DNA from 3 places in the Bacillus infantis NRRL B-14911 genome. Region 2 is predicted to be linked to each of the others. Evidence: riboswitches for the same ligand, from Rfam matches in the RefSeq annotation. Region 2 holds a riboswitch; each other region holds the start of a gene.
What was found. Region 2 has a riboswitch for thiamine pyrophosphate ahead of thiT (energy-coupled thiamine transporter ThiT). Riboswitches for the same ligand answer to the same signal wherever they lie in the genome.
Positions count from the first base shown of each region.

Region 1: linked by a shared signal. The riboswitch ahead of thiW (energy coupling factor transporter S component ThiW) and the one ahead of thiT (energy-coupled thiamine transporter ThiT) in region 2 are both predicted to bind thiamine pyrophosphate.
Region 3: linked by a shared signal. The riboswitch ahead of thiC (phosphomethylpyrimidine synthase ThiC) and the one ahead of thiT (energy-coupled thiamine transporter ThiT) in region 2 are both predicted to bind thiamine pyrophosphate.

Region 1 covers NC_022524.1:2,707,253-2,711,967, reverse strand. The annotation lists gene asnA (aspartate--ammonia ligase) at 1-173, opposite strand, end outside; gene N288_RS13740 (manganese catalase) at 389-1,234, shown strand; gene N288_RS13735 (hypothetical protein) at 1,309-1,575, opposite strand; gene N288_RS13730 (DedA family protein) at 1,798-2,403, shown strand; TPP riboswitch at 2,460-2,570, shown strand; TPP riboswitch at 2,807-2,917, shown strand; gene thiW (energy coupling factor transporter S component ThiW) at 2,996-3,547, shown strand; gene N288_RS13720 (solute carrier family 23 protein) at 3,513-4,715, shown strand, end outside.
Region 2 covers NC_022524.1:2,377,476-2,382,190, reverse strand. The annotation lists gene dnaN (DNA polymerase III subunit beta) at 1-924, shown strand, start outside; gene N288_RS11875 (helix-turn-helix transcriptional regulator) at 1,081-1,317, opposite strand; gene N288_RS11870 (hypothetical protein) at 1,429-1,674, opposite strand; gene N288_RS11865 (hypothetical protein) at 1,894-2,133, shown strand; TPP riboswitch at 2,210-2,308, shown strand; gene thiT (energy-coupled thiamine transporter ThiT) at 2,380-2,982, shown strand; gene N288_RS11855 (ABC transporter ATP-binding protein) at 3,200-4,306, shown strand; gene N288_RS11850 (ABC transporter permease) at 4,296-4,715, shown strand, end outside.
Region 3 covers NC_022524.1:1,211,683-1,216,397, forward strand. The annotation lists gene N288_RS06310 (ABC transporter permease) at 1-555, shown strand, start outside; gene N288_RS06315 (LysE family transporter) at 828-1,460, opposite strand; TPP riboswitch at 1,640-1,755, shown strand; TPP riboswitch at 1,974-2,074, shown strand; gene thiC (phosphomethylpyrimidine synthase ThiC) at 2,127-3,890, shown strand; gene N288_RS06325 (hypothetical protein) at 4,113-4,307, opposite strand; gene N288_RS06330 (metallophosphoesterase family protein) at 4,449-4,715, shown strand, end outside.

The DNA of each region.
Region 1 (4,715 bases), 330 kb from region 2:
GCCATCCTCTCGACCCCATTAAGATTATCATTGATGCCGGTCCTGCTTTCAAGAAGCAGCGGCGCTGATACCTTTGTAAGGTTCAGCCTTTCAGAGAGCTCTTTCTCGAAGCAGTCTTTCACATTTTTCAATGCTTTTTCGGTGTCAATTAAATTCATTACAGGTGCATACAAATGAGGGACAGGCAGTCGGTTATTCATGACGGGCACCTCCGTTTTCACTTTTCTTGCCATGTATATAGGCCGCTTCATACTTTATGTCAGGAAATTTCATTTGTTCCTGTACCAATTTAATGAATGTCAGAGTATGATTTGTCAAAATGCAAGCATGTTTCCCGGCCAATTGGTAAAGCTATCCTTGATACTAAAAGACAAGAGAGGTGACCAGCATGTTTTACCATGTAAAAGAACTTCAATACAATGCAAAGCCTGAAAAACCGGATGCGGTCTATGCGAGAAAGCTGCAGGAAATCCTTGGCGGGCAATTCGGTGAAATCAGCGTTATGATCCAATACCTTTTCCAGGGATGGAATTGCCGGGCTGACCAAAAGTACCGCGATATGCTGCTTGATATCGGAACTGAGGAAATTGCACATGTCGAAATGCTTTCTACAATGATTGCGCAGCTGCTTGATAATGCGCCTGTTAAAGAACAGGAAGAAGCCGCACAGGATCCAATCATCAGGGCTGCAATGGGCGGAATGAACGTGCAGCACGCGATTGTTTCCGGTCTTGGTGCGAAGCCGGACGACAGCATGGGCTATCCTTGGACAGCCCGCTATACAGTGGCAAGCGGGAATCTGCTGGCTGACTTCCGCGCGAACCTTAATGCCGAATCACAAGGACGCCTTCAGGCGGTCCGTCTTTATGAAATGACAGAAGACCGCGGGGTCAGGGACATGCTGTCTTTCCTGATTGCCCGTGACACTATGCACCAAAACCAATGGCTCGCAGCAATCTCAGAGCTTGAAGCACGGGACGGCAAGGTTGTGCCTGGCACATTCAACCGCCAGCAGGAAAAGCAGGAAGTATCTTATTCGTTCATGAACTGCTCAAAAGGGACAGACAGTGCAGAAGGCCGATGGGCAAAAGGGCCGAGCATGGATGGACAGGGGCAGTTCGAATATATTGAAAACCCGGAGCCGATGGGGCAGATACCAATTTTGGCGCCAGGCCCGATTTATATTCATGGAACAATGCCGTCTGGACAGACACCGCCTCCATCCCAATTTTAATTACGCATAAAAGAGAAGATCCGCCCCTAATCACTGGCGGATCTTTTTTCGGCTCAGGTAAGTTCTTAACAAAATTAAAAATGTACCTTCAGCAGCTTTAGCTTGCGATCTATGACAACGTAAAAATAAGCGGCAGGACTTTTTGCAGGCTGGGATGATTTCATTTTCCTCATCAGTACCCTTAATGATTCTACAGCAGCAGGCAATATAGCTTCCTCGTCATTTCCCAACCCGTTTTTTTTAGCAGCAAGGAGTACTTTATTCCACAATTCTGCAGATGCTTCATCATCCTCCATAAGATAACGTGCCATGCAGGCAAAAGCATCAGGGATAGCTTTCATGGACATCCTCCTCATTAAGAGTCTCCATAAAACATATGCACTTCAAGAACAAATGTTCTTGTTTTTGGTCTTGTGCAAGTTATTGTTTGATTATTTTTCAGGATGAGTTATTCTAATTTCATCTGAATGGCCTGAACTTATAGGGAATTTCCTTTTCCTGAAGGGGAGGAAACAGAATTTAACGTTAATTAACTGATATGCTTTTTCGTCTTGGGAGGTATTATGGAGAACTGGATTAAAGATGTGATTGAACAATTCGGATATGCAGGAATTTTCCTGCTGATTGCGCTTGAGAACATTTTTCCCCCTATCCCGTCTGAAATTATATTGACATTTGGCGGCTTCATGACGGCACAAACAAATATTACTGTTATTGGAACGATTGCAGCGGCTACCCTTGGCTCGACAGTGGGCGCTGCTTTGCTATACGGGGCGGGCCTTTTACTGAGCCGAAACAGGTTTGAGAGAATGATAGACAGGTGGGGAGGCATACTCCGCCTGAAAAAGGCTGATTTAGATAAAGCTTTTGGATGGTTTGACCGCTACGGTTATTGGACAATTCTGATATGCCGGATGATCCCGCTGGTAAGAAGCCTGATTTCCATTCCTGCCGGGATGGCAAAAATGAACTTTCCGCTGTTTCTGCTATTTACAGTCATCGGCACATTGATCTGGAATACAATCCTTGTAAATATTGGAGCGGCCTTTGGTGATTCATGGGAAACGGCAGTGGGGTATCTGGATATGTATTCTAATGTGGTGTATATGCTGATTGCGGCGGCTGTTATTGGCGCAGCTTTCTTTTTGATCAGGCGCAGGAAGAAATAAACATTGTCTTTACTTTTGACAGTAACAAAGTTATGATGATTCTTAATTGGATATTGTGTGACTGCTAGGGGTGTCCGCACAGGCGGGCTGAGAGGAAAACCGATGTTTTTTAACCCTTTGGACCTGAACTGGATCATGCCAGCGTAGGAAAGTAGAATGAGCAACAGTACTTTTTTTATGTGTGCAAAAGCCTGGTCCTTCTTTCATATGGGGACCGGGCTTTTTTAGTGGGGATCAAAAGAGCAGTAATCTTAAAATTGATTGGAAGCCTATATCAGTTCCTTCTTGATAGATTCCTATACCAGCAGGAATTAACGGTAAAATGGCCGGCACTTCATTTTAAAAACTCTAAGCCAGGCCGTTAAAGGTCTAAACAGCCTTATATCCAAGATAAGTTAATACATAAAAGCACTGGGGGAGCCGGAGGAGTCCGGCTGAGAGTGGGCCTTTTTCGGCCCTGACCCTTATACCTGATCCGGGTTATGCCGGCGGAGGGAAGTGCGGGATTTTATGCTGCGGCTGGCAAAGAGCCGGCATGTTAACCCCTCCGCCTCCATTCCCTCAGTGCAAATTAGCATGGAGGGATTTTTGTATGGGTAAAACACAAAGATTAACTGCTGCTGCAATGATGGCTGCAGTGGGAACGCTGTCAGGCAGCATGCTGTATATTCCGCTTGGCTTTACAAAAGTATTCCCGGTCCAACATCTGCTGAATGTGCTGTCAGCCGTATTGCTTGGCCCTTATTACACCGTGGCACAGGCGTTATGTATATCGCTGCTCAGGAATCTAATGGGAACCGGCTCAGTATTTGCTTTTCCAGGGAGCATGGCAGGTGCGCTGCTTGCAGCGCTTCTCTACAGCAGGACAAAAAAGCTGTCGATGGCCTTTACTGGGGAAGTGATTGGCACCGGCATCATCGGTGCGCTCCTTTCATATCCGCTTGCCACCATGATCATGGGGCAGAAGGCCGCACTATTCGGCTTTATTCCGCTCTTTATCTTCAGTTCGACTGCCGGAGCCCTACTGGGAATCATTATTTTGGCCATTCTGAAGAAAAAACGGACACCGATTTTCGAACAGGTCAATTTAAAGGATGAGGAGAATGAAGATGGACGAAAGAAGAACAGAATCCAGCACGGATGAGATATTAATAGGATTGGAAGAAAAGCTTCCGCCGGGAAAAACCGTTTTATATGGGCTCCAGCACGTTTTTGTCTCGAATGTCTGGCTGGATCCCATCTTTGTGGCAGCTATGATCGGACTGCCATTTGCATTATCGGCTAATATGGTGAACAGCATCTTCATTGCAGCCGGTATTGTCACCTTTATACAGGCGACAAAGCTGGTCCGCCTGCCGATCATTCAGGGACCGTCAGCTGCATTTGATGCAATTATGATTTCAGCCGGCAAGGCGAATGGGCTTGCTGCAGCAACCGGGGGCATCCTGGTGAGTGCCGCCATTGTGTTCCTTTTATCAATAACCGGGGTGCTTGGGCGCTTGAGGGCCCTGTTCACACCAGTCATCTCCGGGACCGTCATTTTCTTAGTCGGGATCTCGCTTGCCGGGTTCACTTTGCATGAATTTCTGGGAGGCTCTCCGGGTGATGAAGGGTTTGCCAGTCCATCAACCCTGCTGCTGTCGATAACAACAGCTTTGATTGTCCTTGGCCTTTCTTTGTTCGGAAAAGGTCTTTGGAAGTCTTTTTCGTTTTTGATTGCTTTGATTGCAGGCGATGCACTTGCTTTTTCGCTGGGAAAAGCTGATTTTGCCATGATCAAGGAAAGTGCATGGTTTGGCCTTCCACAGTTGCTTCCGTATGGACTTACATTTGAATGGGCAGCCTTCCTGACCTTTTTCATTGCGTATCTTGTGGCTGTAATAGAGGCAATGGGCGTTTATCAGGCGTCCTCTGCGATGCTGAAAACGGAGCTGACAGCCAAAAGGATCCGCGGCGGTTTTGCGGGAGAGTCGGCGGGCTCTTTTGTGTCAGCGTTGATCGGCGGATTTCCGACGACAGCTTATGCGCAGAATGTCGGCCTGCTGCGTTTGACCGGGGTTGGCTCAAGATACCCGGTCATGGCTGCTGCTGTCATCTTCCTGGTGCTCGGGCTTGTGCCTAAAGCGGGCGCACTCCTGGCTCTGACGCCGGCCCCGGTTGTCGGCGGAATCTTCCTGCCGGCTGCCGCAACGCTGGTGTTCACAGGGATCTCGATTCTGGCAAAGGCGGAAGCTACTCAAATCAACTATATGATTGTCGGGCTTTCCATGCTGCTGGCCATATCACTGCCTTCATATGCTGTGAATGCGTCA
Region 2 (4,715 bases):
AGGAAAATACCTGGCCGTTTAAGCATCAAAGCTTCCACTTCACATAAAATCCTGATTAATTCAATGGACAAGCAGATTTCCGCAGCGATTGCGGGTTTCCCGCTAGACCAGTTTCCTGATAGAGCACATGTAGAGTTTCCTTATATATATCCATTGGAAGCATCTGATCTTGCAGCAGGATTGAGGAATACAGCTGCATCTGCGGCCAAAACAAGCTCAAGGCCAATCCTGGAAGGCATCAATCTGGCATTTGATGAAAACGGGCTGACATTCACGGCGACAGATTCAAGCCGGCTTGCCATGTGGAAAGCTGACGGCTCTGCTGGGTTCAGCCAGTCATTTACTCTCCCGGCAAGAAATGCAGCAGAATTGCTCAAATTGATAGGCAAGTCACCAAGCGGAGAAGCAGCCATTTATATATCTGATTCACAGGCCGTATTCGCCACATCAACATTCCGTTTCTGCTCTTCGCTTTTGACCGGCAGATTTCCCTCTTCTGAGAAACTGAAGCCGGAAGGGTGCAAAACAGAGTTAGTCATCAATAGGAAGCACCTTCTTCAAGGTGTCAAGCGGACAATGATATTTGCTGGAGAAAAAAGAAGCTCTCTTGTTTCCATCCAAGCCAAGGATGAAAACTCCATCACTATATCTTCCCCAATGTCTGAAATGGGCATGATCGAGGAGGTGCAGGAATTGCAGAGCATCAGAGGAGAAACAGAAGCTTCAGCAGTAATAAATGGGAGTTATCTGGCGGATGCGCTGATAGGAACAGAGTCAGAATATATTAAAATAAGGCTTTATGGGACAATGAAGCCAATCCTGATCTCTTCCCCTGGGGAGGCAAACTATTTTCACCTTATTTCTCCTGTCAGGACTGCATCAGGGATGTTCCTTGGCAAGGGACAGGTTCAGAATCAAGATTAAAACTGAAAGGTGAGAAAATCAAATCTGAAGGGGATCTGAATACTAGTAGAATATTATTAACAGAGGGAAATCTGTTGCGCTGTATCAAGTAATCCAGCTGGAAAACGGCCAAAGCGGGGAGGGCTAAGCAGAGGTATTTCCTCCCATCCAGGCTTTTTAGCTGAAAGGAGGCATACCGCGGCCGATTTCCTTAATGATGCTGGTAATGGATTCAATATCCTGCGCTTCAAGTCCGAACGCATTTTTAATCTTTTTTTCTATATTGTCTGAAACATTGCGTTTCCCGATTTCAATCAAAGCAACCAGTGAAAAGCTGCAATTAATCATTTTGGCGAATTCACGCTGTGAAAGATTATAATTCTTTCTGATAAACTTAATGATTTCTTTATCCAAGGTTAAATCTCCTTTTTTCTTTTATTTTCATATTATAAAAGAAAGTGAAGAACATCACTAGTGAAATATAAAAATAAAAGAAGGAAGGAGAAGAAAAAAGCGGCTTTTGAGTTAAAGCGGCTGCTTGGCTGGCTGATCTGCGCGTGGTATCCGGCTATAGACAAACCACATGTTCAGAAACTCGACTTTGAGCTTCTCGCCGGGCTTCAATTTTTCAGTTTCATTGACCACAACAAGCTTCTGACCTTCCAATTCCACTGTTTTCTCATCCACTGCGTCAGCGATATAAACCTTGAAAATAACTTTATTGAACCAATATGGATTCAGCCTGCCTTTAATATCAAGGATATTCTTCATCTTAAAGCCTCCTTCCTGTATGCATGTAAATTCTTATTATTTGAAAATTTAAACAATTACAAGAATACTTCATATATTAATTGAATACCCGATTAGATCATATAAAAACCAGTAAAACTGATGAATTGAATAGAACATACGTTCTGTAATATACTAAAGTATGGACGGGAAACAACTTTTCCTGCCTGGAGCTTAATCTGTACTTAGAGGAAGGATCATATGAAAAAATGCCTTTATTGCCAGGCAGCGGGGGACCTGATCCCCCTCAAGGAGTGGAACAGGGACCGTACGATTTATTATTGCAGCAAGCATTATGAACAGGTGCTTAAGTTCCAGGAGAGAGAACAAAGGGAATTTGTCGACTATTTCAGACAGCACCCTAAGCTGCTGGAGTATCTCAGCAGCAAAAGTCTTGAACTTTATGAAAAGCTCGAAAAAGAGAAAGGAGGACCGGCATGACAAAACGATTTTCAGAATATGCTCTTTTCCTGCCTGATGGAATGAGATATAATGCATTATAGTATTAATTACATAACGTAACCACAAGGGGAGCTTAATGCTGAGAGTGAACTTTTGTTCTGACCCTTTGAACCTGTTAGATAATTCTAGCGCAGGGATGTGGATGGATGGGTGAAGGTATGCCCGCTTCCTGATCAGTTCTCCCTTGAGGTTTGCGTTAATTCGGACAAAAGGGGAGAATTTTTTATGAAAAAATTAGGGCTGGTTGCCTTGATTGAAGCATCTTTTTTTGCAGCATTCGCTGTTATTCTTGATCTGCTTCCTTCTATTAAACTAACGCCTGCAATATCCATTTCCATTGCAATGGTGCCCATCTTCATACTTTCATTGCGATGGGGCTGGAAAGCGGGCTTCATTTCCGGATTCTTATGGGGGATTCTCCAGATTGTCATGGGCGACGCCTGGATAGTGACGCCCCTGCAGACTTTCATTGAATACTTCGTTGCTTTCGCCTTTATTGGCTGTGCCGGCTTCTTAGCTCTTGCCCTCCAAAAAAGCCTTGCTGAAGGCAAGAAGGGTAAGGCTCTGGGATGGACAGCTGCAGCCATTTTCCTTGGCAGTGCGGGCAGATATTTCTGGCACTTTCTTGCAGGTATGATTTTCTTTGGAAGCTATGCACCTGAAGGGATGTCTCCTTTTGTATATTCTCTCATGATTAATGGGATAACGATGCTCGGGTCAGCTGTCTTATGTACAGCCGTATTGTGGCTCCTCCTTTCTGCAGCGCCGCGCCTGGTACAGAGGAAACAGGTATATTCCGCTGCGGAAGAGCATAAATTGGCGAACTGATAACCATGTGCACAAAGCAGTCCCTTCTGGCGAATCGGCCAGAAGCGACTGCTTTTGTTTTTAAAAAAGGGAAATTGAAGAGAATTGCTGAAAAATGCTTTCATTCGACAAATTTTGGTATATAATAAGTTACGCTATTATACTAAAGTGATAAACTGGCCTACAAGGCTTAACTTCTAGAGGTACATCGACTATTAATATAGTAAAGGAGATTGAAATGACAGATAAGTTTATTATCCGCTTTGAAGATGTTACAAAACAATATGACAATGACAGTCCGGTTCTGGACGCCGTCAGCTTTGATATAGAAAGGGGAAAGTTCTACACGCTCCTTGGTCCTTCAGGCTGCGGAAAAACGACGATCCTGCGCCTGATTGCGGGTTTCATCGAACCGACAGAAGGATCCATTTTCTTCAATGGACAAAAAATCAATAAAGTGCCTGCCAACAGGAGGCAGGTCAATACCGTGTTCCAGGACTATGCACTTTTCCCGCATTTGAATGTATTTGAAAACGTGGCATTCGGATTGCGCATCAAAAAAATGAAAAACCAGGAAATCAATGAGCAGGTGAAAGAGGCGCTCAAGTTTGTCAACCTGGAAGGATATGAACAGAGGGAAATCAAAGAGATGTCAGGAGGGCAGAGGCAGCGTGTCGCGATTGCGAGGGCAATTGTCAATAAACCGGAAGTCATCCTGCTGGATGAGCCCCTTTCTGCACTGGACCTGAAGCTGCGTACAGAAATGCAGTACGAGCTGCGGGAGCTTCAGAGAAGGCTTGGCATTACGTTTATATTTGTCACCCATGACCAGGAAGAGGCGCTTGCTCTTTCTGATGAAATCTTTGTGCTGAACAAAGGCCGGATTGAGCAGAGCGGAACGCCAACTGATATTTATGATGAGCCTGTCAACCGGTTTGTGGCCGACTTCATCGGTGAGTCCAACATCGTCGAAGGGACCATGCTAACCGATTATCAGGTTGAATTTGCAGGCAGGAAATTTGAATGTGTAGACGCCGGCTTCGATTTGAATGAAAGGGTTGAAGTGGTCATCAGGCCGGAGGATATGGAAATTACTCCGAGCGAGCAGGGCAAACTTCAGGTACGTGTAGATTCACAGCTATTCAGGGGAGTTCATTATGAAATTTCCTGCTTTGATAAAGATGGGAATGAATGGCTTGTCCATTCTACACGAAAGGCAAAAGTAGGGGATGAAATAGGCCTTCATTTTGATCCGGAAGCCATCCATGTCATGAGGCCGGGAGAATCTGAGGAAGAATTTGACCGCAGGCTGGAGGCTTATCAAGAGGAAAGCCATGAGAACTAATCAGACACGCAACCTGTATCTGATCCCATATTTGCTGTGGATCGTTTTATTTGTCGTGACCCCTTTGTTTTTGGTGCTGTATTATTCATTTTTTGATATAGAAGGGCAGTTCACATTCGGGAACTACCAGAAATTTTTCACGCCCGTTTACCTGAAAATGACTTTGAGCTCTTTCTGGTATGCGTTCCTGATCACTGCCTTTTCTTTACTGATTGCCTATCCGACTGCCTACCTGCTTACGAAGACCAGGCATAAGCAGCTCTGGCTTCTGATGATCATCATTCCTTCCTGGATCAATCTGCTGCTCAAGGCTTATGCTTTTCTCGGCATTTTTGGAACTTACGGGGCAGCCAACAGCTTCCTTGAGGTGATCGGAATAGGTTCAAGGCAGATTCTGTTTACCGATTTC
Region 3 (4,715 bases), 1.2 Mb from region 2:
CTCGGGATCGCCTTGCTTAGCCTGACGCAGCTGTCGGTGCTGCTGCTGGTAGGCTACTTTTTCGTCAAGCGGAATCTTGAGTCGATGCAGGGAGGCTTCTTTGAATTCTTCGGATTCGGCGATATTCCGGCAGCCACTATCATGTATGCTGTAGTGTTCTTTATTCTCGGCTATCTCCTGTATGCCACACTTGCAGCTTTCCTGGGCTCGCTTGTCAGCAGGATCGAGGATGTCCAGCAGATGATCATGCCGATGACCATGCTCGTTGTAGCCGGCTTTATGATCGCGATCATCGGGCTGTCACAGCCGGAAAAAGCATTTGTGACCATCAGCTCCTATATCCCGTTCTTTACCCCGATGCTGATGTTCATGAGAGTAGGAATGCTCACCCTGCCGGTCTGGGAGCCGATAGCGGGGATTGGGATCCTGGTTGTGTCCATCCTGCTGCTCTCAATATTTGGAGCAAGGGTATACAAGGGCGGAGTGCTCATGTACGGAAAATCCAATTCCTTCAAGGATATAAAAAAAGCTTTGCAGCTGTCTAAAAATAAATAGGCGGTCAATCAGCCCTGGCAAGCTTAATGAATAATTTCCGCCTATAAATGGGGCTGTTGATTTGCGTTCCAGGCACTCCGCTTTCCGCGGGGCGACGCTGAGCCTCCTCAGAGCAAGCTCTTGCGGGGTCTCAGCCTTGCCGCTATCTCCCGCAGGAGTCTGCGTGCCTTGCACTCCAATCAACAGGCTTAAATACTTAATGCCGCTGTTCCAATGTTCTAAAAAATAATGACTGCAGACAAACCCGATTTATATCAGGTTTGTCTGTTTTTTTATCCAAACAAAGAAGCAATCCCCTGATATCCAAAATAGATTCCGAAAAGAATAAGCGACAGTCCGGAAAGCATGCTGATGATGATGATCGCTTTTGAGGTCAGGAACCGCCTGAATCCGCTCGTCAGGCCTGCCACAAAAATGTCCCAAAGGCCCAGTCCGATAAAAATCATGAGGCTGTAGACAAGAAGCTGGCCTGTCCCAAAGGAGGACGCAGTTTTGGCCAAAACCGATCCGTAAATCCCCAGCCAAAACAAAATCGACAGCGGGCTTGAAACCGACATGATGAATCCGGTGAAAAAGCATTTGAACAGCGATTCTTTGCTCCGTATGTAAGTGACAGATATTTTATTGGCATTCATCATGCCTTCGATTCCGGAATAAAGAAGAATAAAACCGCCGAACAGCCACAGGAAGGTTTGAATCATAGGGGAGTCAAGGAATTGCACGAGTCCGAGATAGACGATCAGCATATAAACCCCGTCAGCGATCATCGATCCCGCGCCGACAATCCATGCGTGCCAAAATCCGTTTTTCAGCCCCTTTTCCAGCCTGACAGCATTGACAGGGCCGATCGGCGCCGCCAGTGAAAGTCCTAAAACGATATAGCTGATGTATATTCCAATGCTCAATGATATCACTCGCCTATTCAAGGATTAGCCCGGAAGGACTAGTACAATTTTATGCAGCAAACACAGAGGGTAGGACCGCAAATCTTAAAATCTCCAGCTTTGTGTTTTTGGAATAATATGAAATTAGTCTGTTCTCTTCCTGGTCGGCATATGGTATAGTAGCTTATGAAAATAGCATATTTTGGCACTGGGGGTGCCGGTAGAGGCCGGCTGAGAGTAAGACCCGTTTTTAGTCTTTGACCCTTTTATACCTGATCTGGTTCGTACCAGCGGAGGGAAGTGTAGATGGCTTTTATTTGTCATACATACGCGGACTCCTTTTGCAGGAGTCCGCTTTTTAGCTTCTGCAGAAGAAAGATGCGGCAGCTGTATGCCATTTTTTGGCCTGGCATGCCCCCGGTGCAATATGCAAGGGGGGTTTTTGCTGTGAAAAAATAAACGCATGAAAAAATAGTGTGCAGATAACTTGATGTTTTTATTTTGAAAAATGCAAGAAAGTTTCTATTAGATTTTATTCACTGCTGGGGGAGCTTTACAGGCTGAGAAAGGAAAATCCTAAACCCTTGGAACCTGATCTGATTAATGTCAGCGTAGGGAAGCAGCCGGCATGGCCTGCTTCCTCCGTAAAAAACTGCCCTGAGGCACAAAGATGGAGGAGGAAGAAGTATGAAAGATTTATATCAAATGAATAGACTGTTTTTTTCAGGAAGCCGGAAAGTATATGTAAACGGCATCAGGGACGATATAAAGGTCCCGGTCAGGGAAATAATCCAGGAAAGCTCGAGGACTGCTATTGGAACAGAGGACAATCCGCCTGTTTGTGTATATGACACGAGCGGCCCTTATTCTGATCCTGATTTTGAGATAGATATAACGAAAGGTTTGCCCCGGGTAAGGGAAGGCTGGATTGAGGAGCGGAAGGATGCGGAAGCTTATCAAGGCAGAGTGCAGAAGCCGGAGGATAACGGGCTTCGGGCCGGGACCGAAGTTTCTTATGCAGACATTTTCCCGAATAAAGCCCCCTTCCCTCTCAAGGCAAAAGAGGGCAGGAATGTGACTCAGCTGCATTATGCCCGGAAAGGGATCATTACACCTGAAATGGAGTTCATCGCCATCAGGGAAAATCTGGATCCTGAATTCGTCAGGAGCGAGGTGGCAAGCGGAAGGGCGATCATTCCTGCCAATATCAATCACCCGGAGGCGGAACCGATGATCATCGGCCGCCATTTTCATGTGAAGGTCAATGCGAATATCGGCAATTCGGCTGTTTCTTCCTCCATCGCGGAAGAAGTGGAAAAAATGACCTGGGCAGTGCACTGGGGGGCAGATACGATTATGGATCTTTCGACCGGGAAGAACATCCATGAAACCCGTGAATGGGTCATCCGCAATTCTCCAGTTCCTGTTGGGACTGTACCGATTTATCAGGCACTTGAAAAGGTGAAGGGGATTGCCGGGGATCTGACCTGGGACATATACAGGGATACCTTGATAGAGCAGGCTGAACAGGGAGTGGATTATTTTACAATCCATGCAGGGGTGCTGCTCCGCTATATTCAGCTGACTGCCGAAAGGACGACAGGTATTGTATCCAGGGGAGGGTCGATCATGGCCCAATGGTGCCTCCAGCATCATAAAGAGAATTTCCTGTATACGCATTTTGAGGAAATCTGTGAAATTTTAAAAGCTTACGATATTTCCATCTCTCTCGGAGATGGGCTGCGTCCGGGTTCTATAGCAGATGCGAATGATGAGGCTCAATTTGCGGAGCTAGAAACGCTCGGAGAGTTAACTGAAATAGCCTGGAAGCATGATGTCCAGGTGATGATCGAGGGGCCGGGGCATGTTCCGATGCATAAGATCAAAGAAAATGTAGATAAGCAGATGGAAATTTGCAAGGAGGCGCCATTTTATACGCTTGGCCCACTGACGACAGATATAGCCCCGGGATATGATCATATTACATCCGCAATAGGAGCAGCGATGATCGGATGGTTTGGCACTAGTATGCTTTGCTATGTAACGCCAAAGGAGCATCTTGGGCTTCCGGATAAAAACGATGTCAGGGAAGGGGTCATTGCTTATAAAATTGCAGCTCATGCCGCAGATCTAGCCAAAGGCCATCCCGGTGCCCAGGTTCGGGACGATGCATTGTCAAAGGCCAGGTTCGATTTCAGGTGGAACGACCAGTTCAATTTATCCCTGGATCCTGAACGGGCGCGGGCATACCATGATGAAACCCTGCCGGCCGAGGGGGCAAAAACCGCCCATTTCTGTTCTATGTGCGGCCCTAAATTTTGTTCTATGCGCATTTCCAAGGATATCCGCCAGATGGCCAAAGGTCAGGGGAAAACCGTTTCAGAGGCAATTGAGGATACAATGGAGCAAAAAGCCGGGGAGTTTGCCAGCCGTGGCTCATCCATCTATTGAACATAGAAGAAATACTGAAGTTTGGAAAATGGAAGAGCAGATCCTCAATATGCAGCAAAAGATCCGGGGGCTGGAAAAGCAAATTTCAGAGATACAGAGAAGCTGCTCCCATATCTATTATGAGGCAGATGGATACAGGACCTGCACAAAATGCCGCAAGAGCGAATCGGTCCACTATTGAATAAGACAAAGGCTTGCCAGGATATCCCGGCAGGCCTTTGTCTATTCGCTGGACTGTTTTTCCATTTGCCTTTGTATGCTGCCGTAAGTAGGCAGATAAACAATGCCGATGCTCCATGCAGCAGCAGCCGTGAACTTCCAGCTTCCTGTCAGAGCCGAAATGATGATGAACAAAAGAAACAGGCCGGCAGAAATATATTTGAGTCTAATAAGTGCCGATTGAGGATTTTTATACAAGGGTAATCACTCCTAATGTTATTTGCTTCTTATACTCTCCGAAGATGCAAAAGGTTCAAAGCCTGATAACTTTTTGTAGAGGAACGTGCATTCGCTTTTTCCAGGTGATAAAATAGGAGAAAAGCGCTGAAAGGGAACATTATGAAGGAAATTACATTTATTCATGCAGCAGACCTGCATCTGGACAGCCCTATGCTCGGGCTTTCCAGCCTGCAGGATGATTTATTCGATAAAATTAAAGAAAGCACATTTGCCGCTCTGAAAAATATAGTGGATGCTGCCCTTGCAAGGAAGGTGGACTTTGTCATTCTGGCAGGAGATCTGTTTGACGGTGAAGACAGGAGCATAAAGGCACAGGCAAGGCTGCGAAAGGAAATGAACCGCCTTGCGGAAAAGAATATACCTGTT